One region of the Paenibacillus sp. FSL R7-0026 genome, then DNA from elsewhere that is predicted to be linked to it. Evidence: riboswitches for the same ligand, from Rfam matches in the RefSeq annotation. Region 1 holds a riboswitch; the other holds the start of a gene.
The links. A riboswitch is a leader RNA that binds a small molecule or an ion and turns the genes downstream of it on or off. The one in region 1 is predicted to bind FMN.
Positions count from the first base shown of each region.

Region 2: it holds a riboswitch for FMN, as region 1 does, so the genes downstream of both, ribD (bifunctional diaminohydroxyphosphoribosylaminopyrimidine deaminase/5-amino-6-(5-phosphoribosylamino)uracil reductase RibD) here and MKY44_RS16005 (DMT family transporter) in region 1, are expected to answer to the same signal.

Region 1 covers NZ_JBBORG010000001.1:3,635,713-3,643,438, reverse strand. Annotated here, with positions in the region: gene MKY44_RS16030 (amino acid permease) at 1-119, shown strand, start outside; gene MKY44_RS16025 (YqcI/YcgG family protein) at 181-942, opposite strand; gene MKY44_RS16020 (LysE family translocator) at 1,025-1,651, opposite strand; gene MKY44_RS16015 (DUF1989 domain-containing protein) at 1,791-2,399, opposite strand; gene MKY44_RS16010 (amidase) at 2,535-4,031, opposite strand; gene MKY44_RS16005 (DMT family transporter) at 4,347-5,327, opposite strand; FMN riboswitch at 5,472-5,625, opposite strand; gene MKY44_RS16000 (DinB family protein) at 5,710-6,210, opposite strand; gene MKY44_RS15995 (CGNR zinc finger domain-containing protein) at 6,354-6,905, shown strand; gene MKY44_RS15990 (amidohydrolase family protein) at 7,026-7,726, shown strand, end outside.
Region 2 covers NZ_JBBORG010000001.1:4,052,006-4,059,731, forward strand. Annotated here, with positions in the region: gene MKY44_RS17855 (DUF2953 domain-containing protein) at 1-546, opposite strand, end outside; gene scpB (SMC-Scp complex subunit ScpB) at 734-1,390, opposite strand; gene MKY44_RS17865 (segregation and condensation protein A) at 1,359-2,159, opposite strand; gene ribH (6,7-dimethyl-8-ribityllumazine synthase) at 2,264-2,731, opposite strand; gene MKY44_RS17875 (bifunctional 3,4-dihydroxy-2-butanone-4-phosphate synthase/GTP cyclohydrolase II) at 2,833-4,065, opposite strand; gene ribE (riboflavin synthase) at 4,098-4,766, opposite strand; gene ribD (bifunctional diaminohydroxyphosphoribosylaminopyrimidine deaminase/5-amino-6-(5-phosphoribosylamino)uracil reductase RibD) at 4,828-5,931, opposite strand; FMN riboswitch at 6,255-6,421, opposite strand; gene MKY44_RS17890 (hypothetical protein) at 6,590-7,726, opposite strand, start outside.

The DNA.
Region 1 (7,726 bases):
CCAGCAGAACGGGCCTGCTGGCAAGTATGGGACTTGTGGTGTTCCTTGGGATCATCACGTATGTTGTTCATAAGGTACGTGGCTCGAAACCACCGCAGTCAGCACCATCCAAACCATAAGCAACTCTCTTCTCAACAACTCTTGTGGATGTCGTACAACGGATTAATGAGTGCTTTAAGATTATTTCGTCAACTTGCCTAAGGCTTGCTTCATCCGCATGAATGGACATTTGGAAGGTGTCTGCTCATCATCAGGCAGGAAATATTGTTTCCATTCCAGATTATCCTGCTGACCATACCACATCAGCGAAGGGTGAGCAGGTACAGCATCATAGGCAGCGAGACGTTTGCGAATTAAGGTTTTCATTTTACGGCCAAGAGGGGTGTTGTCATTAATGGATTCGAATACCCACCGTGGTTGAAAAGCAAACATCAGATAAGGAAAATGCCGGCTGGCTCGGAGTTCATGTGCAGGAGTTGCACAGAAACAAAAGTAAGGCTCTCCGCCAAAGCAAAACTCCCATGATGAATCATGAGGATCGGTTGAAATATGTTCCGGCCACGGCTCGGTATCGTGTGAACTTACCCGATTAAGCATTTGCCAGAATAACGTCTGATATTGCTCTACCGTTGTATGATCTTTCAGATCACTTGGCGTCTCACAGATCACAACCATGGAAGCGTAATGACCAGTGTCTCTGGAGACAGGACCATATTGTCTAAGCAGATCGGCCATATCTTCGGCAGCATTTTCAGATCGGGGGTCACACGTAAAGCCGTACCTCAAATGTCCTGACAGAAATCCCATTCGTCCAGGTACACATGGATACGTATTATCTTCGTCGGCGATCATTTTACCAAATTGCGAATAAGCGTCCTGCTGCCAAGATGGAAGACGCTCAAACAAGGTGTTTATTTCGTCGGCACTATACAGCTCCGCCATTGATTCCCAACTCCATTCCACATGATACCGTTACAGTATTAATGTGGGGGAAGTTGGGTGACTGTCCAGTCTGATTTTGTTGTCAGAAAAAAATGGAACGTACAGCTTCATACCCAAAATACAAACCAAATCCGATCAGGCAGATTCCCGATATGATGGAGATCCAGCGTAATACATTTTCACTGCTATGTTTGTGGAATCGACTGGCCATGCCAGCCATAATGACATCCCACACCAGAATACCAATGAATATGCCTGAACTGTAGAGCAGCAAATGAGCGGTATCCGTATGTTTCACAGTTGTCGCGAGAATAGAGCCATAGATCCCCAGCCAAAATAAAATATTCAGTGGATTGGACAGGGCCATCAAAAAGCCGGAAATAAAAGATTTTCGAACAGTTGCTTCCGCAGTAGATGTACCTTGAATGCCCTGTTTCAGCTTCGAGAGCGTTTCCACTCCCGTGTAAATCAGAATAAAACTGCCAAATGACCAGAGAAAAGAGCGCATGAACGGCGTGTCCAGAAAATGGGCAACTCCAAAATAAATCAGCAGCATATACACCAAGTCTGCAAACATAGCGCCGAGTCCTAGAATCCAGGCATGCATGAATCCGTGGCGGGCTCCGCGGTCGAGTTGGGCGGCGTTAATCGGACCGATTGGAGCGGACAATGATATTCCCAGAATGATATAACTGAACAGTACAGACATAAACACGTTCACTCCTTAACGGGTTCGATGAATTGTACCAGTCGTCACAGAAAATGGGTACAAGTCATCGTATTCCCGCAAGGAGTGAATTAGAACAAACTACTTTTATCTCATACTGCGTCAAGGCCTTGTTATTCTGTTAAAGTTCCACATCCAATTGAATTGGGGTGCAGTTGTATCCGTTGCATGAGCTTTCTTCACAAGGACAGGCAGAGAGTCCAATTGTGAGATCCATTAATGCCTCCATCTCGATATAATCTCCTGCACGAGAGTCGGGAGCTACAACATCAATCTTGCCTTCACTGTCTACAACGGACTTCATAAACAAGTTAAACGGATAGTGTTGATCGGGTGGTAGAATCCCGAAGGGTTCCAGTGCCGTGTTCAGATTGTGATAACAACTCGCGTGATCCTTTTTGTCGTATAACACCTCATACATCTCTGGACGACAAGCAGAGTTGAAGAAATCATGTACCCCAACGGTGTCACGAACAATCTTGAGTAATGGTTGATATTGATTGGAATACACAAACTGTCCTGGTTTAATTCGGTAAGTACGCAATACGTCCATCGTCACGCCGGGGTCCAAGCGATGGTTAGCATCTGTAGCATCGTATGCCACAAAATCAATGACTTGCTGTCCCTCCAGATCCGTTATGCGTAGTAAAGAACCCTTGTTTACTTTCAGGGCATATCCCGTTTTGGCAGGGATACGATAAGATTGTTTATGGCGCTGATTTGTATTCATCTGTCACATTCCTCCGCTACTGTTTGCTTTCAGTATGCGGAGCAGATGAAGCTTTCATTCACTGTTATGGCGACGTACTCTACTCAGGCAGAAACATCCAATGATGAAATTAAACACAAACCACATTATATGCCTTTATGCAGGGAACAGTGGATTACCTCTCATTCCAATCCAAAGCTCTGATTGTTCAAGCTGTCCAGCCAGATGTAATAACCAATCTTCACGTCCCTTGGTTGCCATCACTTGAACGCCCATTGGCAAACCTTCAGGTGTCATATGCAGAGGTACACTTATCGCAGGCTGGCCTGTCAGATTTGCAAGCTGGGTGAACGGTGTATACGTAAGACTTGGCTCAAACATTTCATAGATGAGTTGCTGCTGCTGGGTCTTGTCCAATTCACTAATTCGCATCAGATTACGGATCTGTTCGTCATGAGGTGTTAATTCACCAATCTTAGGCGCAGGAAAAGCATTAACAGGTGTGACGTAGAAGTCATAACGCTCGAACAAAGTGGACATCTGGGCTGCAGCTACATCCCATTCAGCTAAGCTATGTACAAATTCCGCAGCGGACACCTTTTTGCCTGCTTCAGCCAGAACCCAAGATTCAATCTCCATATCATCGGAGGTCAGAGCCCGGCCCATGGATCGTTCCATGGAAGAGATCATCGCAGCCATCTCACCACTGTTCATCATGTAATAATTCTCCATCAACCGAACTCCGTTGACGGGACTCAGTTTTTCTTCAACATGATGACCTTGTTCTTCCAACCAGCGCACGAGCTTGTATATAGACTCTTTGGCTTCTGCGCTGACAGGTGTACCCACGGGTGAATCCGTTGTGTATGCAATTTTCAGTTTGCGTTGATGTGGATAGCTCATATCAGCCAAGTAACTGCCTGGAAAGAGTGGAGCATGGAACGCAGCTTCGGGCTGAATGACTTGTAACGTATCAAGCAATGCAGCACTGTCCCGAACCGAGCGAGAGAGGGCAAAATCAATCGATGCGCCTTGCCATTGACGACCAACTCCCGGTCCTACAGGTGTGCGCCCGCGGGTTGGCTTTAATCCAAACAATCCGCTAAAGGAAGCTGGGATACGAATCGAACCTCCTCCGTCACTGGCTCCGGCAAGAGGAACAATACCCGAAGCTACAGCGGCAGCGGCACCCCCACTTGAACCACCCGGGGAGTGATTGATATTCCATGGATTGCGAGTGGGACCATGAAGACGGGGCTCGGTAATATTTTTCAAACCAAATTCAGGCGTATTGGTATGTCCTATGAAGATAAAGCCTGCATCACGGAGTCGAGTGACAAAATTGGAATTGCGTAATGCACGATGCTCGCTGAACAAACGGGAGCCTGAAGTCAGAAATTCACCTTCCAAGGATTGCGAAATATCTTTCAAGAGCAGGGGAACCCCGGCAAAAGGTTGTTCTCCAGGGCGAACCAAACCGGCTTCCTCACGTGCGCGAGATTCATATGTACGAATAACCGCATTAAGTTGCGGATTCACTTCTTCAAGGCGTGCAAACGCCGCTTCAAGCATTTCAACCGGGGATACTTCCCGGGATCGGATCAGTTCAGCCAAACCTACGGCGTCGTAGGAGGTATATGAGAATGAAGACATCATGATCGTTCCTCTCTGAATATAATTCATCTGTTTATTCCATATGTCATCGTACCACCGGATTAGACAAAAGACAAAACATTGAAGGGACGTAGTGCAATGATATGCATATTCGTTATGAGATTGGAGGGAAAAGAGGGGGATTTGCTTTTGCGATATAGAAATAAAGCACAGGGTTAATAGTTCATATTGCTAATTGAGAAAATGAACGAGTAATATCGAGTCATGGAAATAAAAAAACCACTGCTCATCTAATTTGATGTGCAGTGGTTTTATTTTTCTATTTGTTAATATGTGAACCTCAGATATATCCACTTACTCTGTACGCAGCTTCGGAGCCGCATCGGCCGCAGTTGATGATCGTTCCTGCTGTTTGGAAATGGCAAAGAGGGCAACCCAGATTAAGATAAAACCAAGCAGCTGCTCCCATGTGATCAGCGTACGGAAAGCAATCCAGTTCACCAACACACCCGCCATCGGGAAGCTAAGTTCTGCGAGTGTTGCAACAGATGCTTTGGTTGACGACAGACCTTTGTAATACAACAGAAGACTGAGCAAACCTGGTAACAATGCCTGACCGAGAATGTTGAGGATGACAGCAGTCTGTTCACCCGTTCCGGACGGAAATGTCCATGCCGCACCTTCGTTCCACGTCATAAAGATCAGGAGCGGGAGAGCAACGACAAAGCGCAGGGAGGTTACCGTTTCATAACGCGCCTGCCCCAGCATCAATCGGCCCATAACGGTTGAACCTCCCCATAAGGCAGCAGCCCCAAGGGATAACAAGCTTCCAGCATGAATCCAGTTGTCCCAGTTACCTAATGGCAATGTGAAGCCAAATGTAAGCAGGTAGGTTCCTGCTAATGCAATGAAGAACAATCCACCGAAGCGGCGTGGTAACGTTTCTTTTAATAACAGTTTAGCCAGCACGATAGCGAAGAGTGGTTGCATTTTTTGCAATAAAAGCACCGTATTCGGATCGTTATGTGTTAGTGCCATGGTGAACAATACCGTTGCGAGTGCTGATCCTCCCCATGAAATAAAAATCACGGCAATCCAGTGGCGAGCACGCAGGTTTTTCAGATCAGCTCGAAATTTCCACAGTACGGGAATGGCAATAAGACTGACGATGATGTGTTCCACCAGTACAATCTGCGTGGATGTCATCGTATTTAGCAAAATAATGCGGAAGAGTGGGTCGACACCCCATAAAGCGGCGCCGAGAACTACAAGCCAGAATCCGGTATTACTTCGTTCCTTGCGGTAAACAGGTGATGCTGCTGATGTCTTTTCCATATTCAGGACTCCTTCGTCAGAACACGGAATCTTCAGTTGGCAAAATCGACAAAAGCCCCCGTTTTGGTATAAACCAAATAAACGGGGGCTCATCCAAGGACATGCGTCAGGAAAGAGGCCTTCCCGTGAACGGCATGTCAATGTGTTGATCTTCTCTCATCCGGACTGTACCGTCGGCCTTGGATTCACACCAAGTCAGTCGCTAGATGTCCTTCGTTAAGAACTAATAGCGAGTCGCGGGCTGGTTCCGAAGAACATCACCGCCGGTTGGGAATTGCACCCTACCCCGAAGATCCTATTCAATTATATAGTGTGTTGAACAAGCTGTAACATTAATAAGTTCATCTTATTCCTGTAAGCGCTAGCAGTTCAAGCATTTTTTTTAGAAAATGATTTTCCAGCTTCCTTGCTGTCTGCGAAGGAGCACGATCTGACCTGCGTGATACGCATCATGGAGTACCCAGCGAGCCAGTTCGTGTGCCCATTTCTCTTCGGAGTCCATATATGAGGCTTCAAGATCAGACTCTTGTAGTGTAGCTAATTGATCTCGCAACTGTTGGGCTAATCGAGTTGTAGCCTGTAGCAGTGTATTCCATCCAGCTGCGTCCGTTGCATCTCCAGGATTCCCAAATGTGTATTCATTGGAGTCTACAGCAGGAAGGGTGGGCTCCTTACCTTGCATGCGACACAATAAGCGATGGTTGTAATAATACATATGGTTAACCAACTGCCAGATGCTTAATCCCCCTGAGGGTGGAATCCAGGCTGCTTGTTCTGCTGTAAGACCCTCCAAGGATTTCGACAAAGGTACAATCCAATTACATTGATCCCAAGTATCATCCTTTTGAATAAGTAACACATCTAGTGCTGTTGTTTTTGTCATTGCTTATTCCTCCTTGCGAATAATTGTGATTTGTGATGTAACTAGCTAAAACTGATTAATAAGGTTACACTTAATATAACACAACAAAGATGAGTTGTAACCTTCTTTATATAATTAGATGGTTACACTGAACGGAGGTATATATGGACAGGTTATGGACCGATTTTGTAAACAGCGATTATCACGACTGGCGTGGGGGAGATCGATCGGAGGACAGACTGGGGAAGGCGAGCTGGCAGCAAGACTTTCTGGAACGATGGCAACTTAACGCTTCTGTTCCTGCATCTCCAGAAGATGAGTTGTCGATGAGAAATTTCAGGAATGAATTGATAGCTCTTGGAGCCCGCTTATCTTCTGGAGCATCATTAACGGATATAGAAAAACAATGGTTGAATGGCTTTATGGAAGCAGGGCATGTGATAAGAAAATTGAATACAATTGATCAGGAACTGAAACTCCAACTGGTAGCAGTAGAAGCTCATTGGCATCAGGTTATGGCTGAAGTAGCTGCTGATTTTGCTGTGACTTTGGTGGAGGGAGAAGGGGGCAGGATTCGGATCTGTGATAATTCGGATTGTCGCTGGATGTTCTATGATGATACCCGAAGCAGAACACAGAAGTACTGTGATGATAAGATGTGTGGCAATCTGATGAAGGTTAGAAGATTTCGGGCGAAACGCAAATTCCAAAATTGATAAATACTAACAATAACTATATAATGTATATATACTAGCGAAAAAATAGTCAGAAGCAGTACGGATTCGTAAGCAGGATGTGATCGTCTTTCAAACCAAAATAGATGGGAGATGTTTCTTGTGCGGACAAGTTATCTGTTGAAAAATGGCTGTGTGTTGTCGATGGATGCTAAAATTGGACAGTATAAGAGGGCGGACGTTCTGATTCAGGATTCACTGATCATGGCGGTTCAGCCCGACCTGGATATTCCGGATGCGGAGATCATTGATGCTTCATCGATGATTATTATGCCTGGGCTGGTGGACACGCATCGGCATATGTGGGAATCACTTGTCAAAACAGCGGGAACCAACTGGTCGCTACCAGTTTATTTGCAAAATCTCTATTATGGTGCGATGGGAAGCAAGCTCCGCCCACAAGATAGTTATATTGCCAACCTGCTCGGTTCCTTGGAAGCGCTTAACGCAGGAGTGACGACAGTAATGGATTGGAGCATGCCATATTCCCCTGACCATACGGATGAACTGATTCGTGGACTTCAGGATGCTGGCATTCGGGCGGTATTTGCTCACGGAGTACCTGGTGAGACGGACTACTGGAATCGGGATAGTCAACTCACGTATTCGAATAATGATGTGAGAAGAGTCAAAGAACGTTATTTTTCATCACGGGATCAATTACTTACTTATGGGCTGGCCATTCGCGGTCCAGAATTCAGTCATTGGGATACAACCGTGAAAGAGATCGAACTAGCACAGGAGCTGGATGCCATCTGTTCCATGCATGCCGGATTTGGCAGTTGGGGATCTGTGGATCGCTC
Region 2 (7,726 bases), 420 kb from region 1:
TTCCATTTCATCGGACCATACCGGCATAACCTGAAGCACAGGTGTTTCATCAAAGCGGATCTGATAGGTGAGAAAACCAATAATAATGGACTTGATACTCCACACCCAGCCCGTCAGCACCGCTGTATATGCTGCATCACCAACGCCGATGTGGGTAGCCCAGGACAGTTGGGTCATATGTACGCGTGTAAGTGTTTGCTTCAGCCACAGCTTGAGCGCGTCCGTTGCCCTAAGCATGATTTTCACATCTTTAGCCCACTTTTTGACTTTGCGTTTGTTGACCCTCTCGCTTCCCTGGGCCTCCCCTCTCGAATGATTCATGGATTGTTCGGTCTTGACCAGAAAACCTTCCTTCATATTACGAAAAACAATACTCGGGATCTCATAGTTAATCCGCACAATTCCATAGAGAAGACGAACATTAATATTGGCGTAATCATCACTTTTATGTTTACTGAATGTAAAATGTACATGAACATTTGAGATGAGGACTGCGGCAATCAGCAATGCGAACAACAAACCGATTCCTCCAAGCCAAATCCACACAGGCCTTACCTCCAAGCCCTCAATTCTTTTCTCGTCTAGTATGGCACTTTGAATAGGAAAAAATTCACGTCTGACCTAAAAATCCCATTTCATATTTGTTTGGAAACTGTTCTATTCACCATTTATCTAAAAATAATGCACAAAAAAACCGACCCCACTTTGGGTGTCGGTTAATATGAACTTTCAATTAGAGTAAAGAATCCGTATTATCATCTTCGTTGTCGATATGACTTAGGTCATCCGCCGGATCAGCACTTTCCGGTTCCAGTTGTTGCAAATCCAGTTTGTTGAATAACAGTTGTGTCTCTTCCTCCAGGTTCTCCGAATCTTCGAACAAGCCTGGTTCCGGAAGGTCTTTAATTGAAGCCAAACCGAAATAATCCAGGAATGACTTGGTCGTTCCGTACAGAATTGGTCGTCCGATTGCCTCGGCTCGTCCCACTTCAATAATCAGATCCTTATTCACAAGCGTATGGATGGCTCGCTCCGATTTTACACCGCGGATTTCCTCAATCTCTACCCGTGTAATCGGCTGACGATACGCCACAATGGCCAGCGTCTCCAGAGCCGCTTGGGATAAGGATGTGCGTGCAGGAGAGTATGCCAGTTTCTCAAAATATACAGCGTGCTCAGGCAAGGTTCCCAGCTGAACTACCCCAGCAATTTTGAGAATCTGTACCCCTCGTCCCTGCTGTGAAAATTCATGAATCATCTCCTCAATCGCGTCCGTTACAAGCTCCACTCGCTGGTCGACGATCTCGGCGATTTGTTTGATACTCAGACCTTCTTCTCCGGACAAAAACAGCAGGCCTTCAATAATCGATTTCAATTTCGGAAAATCCATGATTCTTTGTTTCCCCTCTCCACTCCATAACGATATCCTCAAACATCCGTTCCTGATAACAGACAATCTGCTTCATCTTCATCAGTTCCAGCACCGCCAGAAAAGTGACAACAATCTCATGGCGATAGATATGCTCGTCCATCAACTTGGAGAATAACAGTCTGCCTCCCGGCCCCATACTTTCCAAAGCGCCGATGACATCCCGTATCCGGTCCTTAACCGAAATCTCATCCCGTTTGATTCGGGTTACAGTTGTGCGCTTCTCAGCCTTGCGTAGCGCCTTCTGAAAGGCTGCAATCAGGTCAGAGGTGTGTAAACCCTCAACCGGGTTCGATTGGGCTTCTACGGGCATATAGGGGCGCAGATCCTCGGGCTCTTTGGAAAATATAAGGCTGCGTTCCCACTCCCGTTCATGAAGATGACGCGCAATTCCCTTGTACTTGCGATATTCTATCAGACGTGCAATCAGCTCTGCACGTGGATCATAATCTTCTTCTTCCATAAAATCATAATCCTCGAAGTCCTCAATTACCGGTGGTTTAGGCAGTAAAAGTTTGCTCTTGATCGACAGCAATGTTGCTGCCATGACCAGAAATTCACTCGTAATATCCAGTTCCAGTTCCTGCATTGAATGCAGGTACGCCATGTATTGATCGGTAATATCGCTGATGGGAATATCCTGGATATGAATTTCAGCCTTATCAATCAAATGAAGCAGCAGATCCAAAGGCCCTTCAAAAGTCTCCAGTTTGTATGTAACTACCGTCACTAGACGAATCCTCCCGCCAGAAAAATACAAAACCCTGCTAAGCCGTCCGAATCCGGTTTCCCGTGTTCGTCTGCGCAAAGCAGGGCACTACTATTAAATAAGCACTATTTTAGCTGTTTCGTCAAGTTTGCCATCTCAATTGCCGCCGTAGCTGCATCCCAACCTTTGTTACCCGCTTTGGTTCCGGCACGTTCAATCGCTTGTTCAATATTTTCTGTTGTAACCAGTCCAAAGATCGTAGGCACGCCAGTTTTCAGGTTGATTGCTGCTACCCCTTTAGCCATCTCGTTGCACACATAATCGTAATGCGTAGTGGATCCACGAATGACAGTTCCCAAGGTAATCACCGCATCATACTTGCCGCTCTCCGCCATTTTCTGCGCAATCAAAGGGATTTCGAACGCACCTGGAACCCAGGCTACATCCACTTCATCATCCTGCACGCCGTGACGTTTGAATGCATCGAGCGCTGCGCTAAGCAATTTACTGGTAATGAATTCGTTGAAACGTCCAACGACAACTCCATATCGTGATCCTTCTGATACTAAATGTCCTTCAAAAAATTGTGGCATTCAAGTCATCTCCCTAACGGTATAATGTAATGTAAGTACCGGAAATCCTAATTAATCTCTTCCATAAATTACATGGTGAACGTTATTCATCTAAAATATATTTACTGTTCGTTTTGCTCGATATCATCAAACTTGAGCATATGCCCCAGCTTGGCTTGCTTGGTATGAAGATAAACCGTATTGTCCTCGTTCTCCTCCATCTGGATCGCGACACGCTCTACGACTTCAAGTCCATACCCTTCAAGACCTTTAATTTTACGAGGGTTGTTAGTTAGCAGTCTGATCTGACGAACCCCAAGGTCTTTCAGAATTTGAGCGCCAATTCCGTAATCACGCAAGTCGGCAGCAAAACCCAAACTCAGGTTTGCATCAACAGTATCCATACCTTCCTCTTGCAGCTTATAGGCTTTGAGCTTGTTGATCAGCCCGATACCCCGACCTTCCTGTCTCATATAGAGCAGTACGCCATTGCCTTCCTCGTGAATCTGTTTGAGTGCCGCATCAAACTGCGGACCACAGTCACAACGATGCGAATGGAATACATCACCTGTCAAACATTCAGAGTGCACACGTACAAGTACGGGTTTCGAACCATCAATTTCGCCTTTGACCAAAGCCACATGTTCCTTATTGTCCACAGCGTTTGTATAAGCCACCGCTTGAAACTCACCAAAGTCCGTCGGCATACGCACAGCCACTTCACGTTGAACCAGCTGCTCTTTTTCGTTACGGTAACGAATCATGTCCTGAATACTAATCAGCTTCAGATCATGTTTGCGGGCAATCTCCTGCAGATCCGGAAGTCTGGCCATCGTGCCATCTTCCTTAATTACTTCACAAATAACGCCGGCAGGGTAGGAACCACACATGATAGCAAGATCTACAGCCGCTTCCGTATGTCCGGCACGACGAAGTACTCCGCCGTCTTTTGCAATCAACGGGAACATGTGACCAGGCTTACGGAAGTCCCCGGCTTTCGCCTCAGGATCAATTAGACCTTTCACGGTAATAGAGCGTTCATGTGCCGAAATACCTGTTGTCGTATCTTTGTGGTCCACAGAAACGGTGAAGGCTGTTCCATGGAAATCCGTATTTTGTTGAACCATCGGTTTAAGGTTAAGTTCGTCCGCACGTTGTTGTGTAATCGGAACACAGACCAGACCTCTACCTTCAGTAATCATGAAATTAATAACTTCAGGTGTCGCCTTTTCGGCCAAAGCGATAAAATCGCCTTCATTCTCCCGATCTTCATCATCCACAACAATGACGGGTTTACCACGCATGAGATCATATATGGCTTCTTCTATTGTGTCCAGAATGGATTGTTCTGACATTGGTCCACCTCCAGTTAATTTCTGTTCTCTATTTATGCAAATCCGTGATTGGAGAGAAAATCTTCACTGATACTGCGCGGCTTGCCAGCACCCGTCTCCCGATGCCCTCTCCCATACTGGAGCAGATGATCCACATATTTGCCCAAAATATCGCATTCGATATTAATGGTATCCCCTGTCTTTTTCACATTTAGTACAGTTTCACCAATGGTATGCGGGATAATGGAAACCGTGAATGCGGTATCCGATGTATGGACAACGGTCAAACTAATGCCATCCAGTGTAACCGATCCTTTGGGGATCAGATATTTGAACAACTGGTGATCATCAGGCTTGATCTCAAACACAATCGCATTCTGATCACGTGTTATACTGCCAATCACTCCAGTACCATCAACATGGCCCTGAACGATATGTCCCCCAAAACGACCGCCTGATTGCATGGCCCGCTCCAGATTAACTTTACTGCCAGATTGCAGCTGACTGAGATTGGTATGGCGATAGGTTTCAGGCATTACATCGGCGGTAAAACCTCCACCTTCGAGCGTTGTTGCTGTTAAGCACACGCCGTTCACTGCTACACTATCACCAATCTTCAGATCGTCCATGATGGCGGAAGCTCCGATATTCAGGACCATCGCTTCGCCTTTCCGACCAATACGCCGGATCTGACCGACTTCTTCCACCAAACCGGTAAACATGCTGCCGCCTCCCTTTTTCAAGTTATAAAGAACCTAACTTTCTACTTTCAAATCCATTTATTTATTCAGGCCACACCGGAATACCGCCAATGCTGATATTATCTCCAACTTGTTCGATCTCCAACTGATTCAATTGAATCGCCTGATTCATACGTTCCACACCTTCGAAGCGGAAGCTTCCAGGTGTATCATAACCGCCTACAATCTTCGGAGCGATAAACATGAGCAGTCGATCAACCAACCGTGCCTCCAGCATGGCTCCATTCAAGGTGCCTCCACCTTCAAGCAAAATTGAACCAATCTCACGCTCACCCAACTTGCTAAGTCCGTTTAACAGATCCACACGTGGTCCAGGACCACAGCGTATAATTTCGACGCCGTAGGCTTCCAAACGTTCAGCAGCTTCAGGACTGGCTTCGTCTGTTGTCAGCACCCATGTTGGAGCAAGACCATCCTTAACCATTTTGGCACCTACGGGAAGACGTAACTTGGAATCCACTACAATGCGCACTGGACTAATGCCTTCGACTTGCAAACGGGTTGTAAGTTCCGGATTATCGGCAATCACTGTGTCGACCCCAACCATAATTCCCTGGTGACGATGACGAAGGGCATGCACAATCTCACGAGCGGGCTCGTTAGAGATCCACTTGCTGTCTCCGCTGCGAGTAGCAATTTTGCCATCCAAAGTAGTAGCCGTTTTCAGTGTCACAAAAGGTAGACCCGTTGTAATAAACTTAATGAATTTTTCATTCATGCGTCTTCCACGCTCACGCAGTACGCCAACTTCAACTTCAATGCCTTGTTGACGAAGCATGCTGATGCCCCTGCCGGATACTTGCGGATTTGGATCTTCACAACATACCACAACACGTTTCACCTTTTCATGAATCAGGCGTTCACTACAAGGTGGCGTCTTGCCATAATGACTACAAGGCTCAAGTGTAACGTATACCGTACTTCCTTCTGCATCACTGCCTGCCATGTTAAGTGCATGCACCTCTGCATGACCGGTTCCACGTTTCAGATGGCTTCCCAGGCCTACAATACGACCCTCTTTCACAACTACACATCCAACGACCGGATTAATCCCCGTCTGTCCCTGTGCTCGTTCCGCCATATCCAATGCCAGTGCCATATAAAATTCATCATTGATCATTTCCAAATCCGTTCACCCCGCGGTTTAAAGTCTTGTTTATTAAAAAATCCCCGTCGAACAATCAGTTCGATGGGGATGATGAGAGACAAATGTCACCAGCAGGAGTGAAATGGATACAGCACGCCAACACTTTGCCCAAAACTTCATTTCGGGCAAGTGAAAATAGACACATACCTTAATGAACATCAATTACAGGTAAAGAGCTTTTATAGTGCGGCATATGTATGGAACTGTCCGGCGTAACCGGATCTTCCCTGCACAGTGCAAGACATTACCAATCGTGACTGTGCAGCAATACTCCTGCTGAATGCAAACCTGTTAGGTCTGCACCTCTCCTTCTCCCATCCAGACTATACTGTCGGTTCTGGAATTACACCAGATCAGCCATCTGCCAAGGGCAGACAGGTCACGGACTTTGCATCGAGTGCTGGACATATGTCCTTACACTTCCTGCATCACCGCCGGTAGGGAATTGCACCCTGCCCTGAAGGATTGCTTTCGTTATTACTTGGATGTTAGCACTTTAATGCCAAAAAATCAATTGTTTTTTGTTCCTTTTTGTCACATACTAACTTTTAATAAGCTAAGAAACAACAAAAAACCGCTTCCTCTCAAGGAGGCACGGTTTTTGCTTGGAGGCCCATTTCACATCCATCGCAACATTCTACATATCAGGAAAACACCAGCTCGCCATATGCTTTAATTCTTTGGCATTATGGAATGGAGTGCGATCAGGTTCTTGCAGGGGCGAAGTCGGAAGCGGGAACTCTCTTGCCACCCTTCTGACCCAACTTGTGGAATCAATCGCAATAGCCGAGCATTTCCAGCGTCCATTCGCTCTCGGTCGAAACGTCCCATGCAAATCTGCTTTTCCCGGCATCTCTGGAAAGACTCCATCCAAATATTCAACGATGACACGCTTGTCTCTGACTTCATGACAATACACCGTCACCCATACACCTTCCCGAACCCGAACAGCATACACATCTCCAGACTGTACCTCCCCGGTACCTGCATCAGGAGATGCCTTTGGTACTTTTCCGCGAACACTTCTCTTCTTCTCCAATGCTCCTAAGATCGTGTCCTTTACAGCTGGACTCTCATCAGGCTTATCCGCAAGAGATATATTATTCAGATCAAAATCATGAAATATCTTGTTCAGGTTGTTCTCATTAATTCCGACAGATGAGTCCCACCACGCCAGAGGGGCCTGCACTTCAACCCGCACATTGGGGCGTGCGTCACGCTGCATGTAAGAGGTGAATCCCGTGATCATTCCAGGATGTTCCGGCGTATCCAATATGCCAATCAGAGCTAACGTCTCAAGCAAATCACGGTAGGCATATTCCTTCTGTGTAGGCAAAAGACGTTCCTTCTTGAGCGCTACTGCTGCCTTGCTGTAACGTGTTTTGGGAGGTAATTCGCGCAGCACCGTTAACACCGCACGGAATGTCCAGCGGTCGTACTCATTGGGTATTGGAAGCTCCTGCGCGGCAGCCAGCTCTCGAAGTGCCAACACATATCCAAAAGGATCACCGTCCAACGGGGTTCCATTGGTCATCCGCCAATACCATTGCAGCGTTGTGTCGGTTGCTTGATCTACACTTAATCCGCAGATCTTGCAAGTGTTCGAAGATGGATATGGCGTATGTTCATGACTTGGCATACTGCTCGCAATAAGCTTGCCCGTAAGCAACGAGCGCCAGATCATGGGTGCTGACCACAAAGAGGATACAAAGGCCTGCGCTGCATCATTTAGCGTCCATTGATTCGCAACTTTTTTCAGCTCAGTAATCGTTTC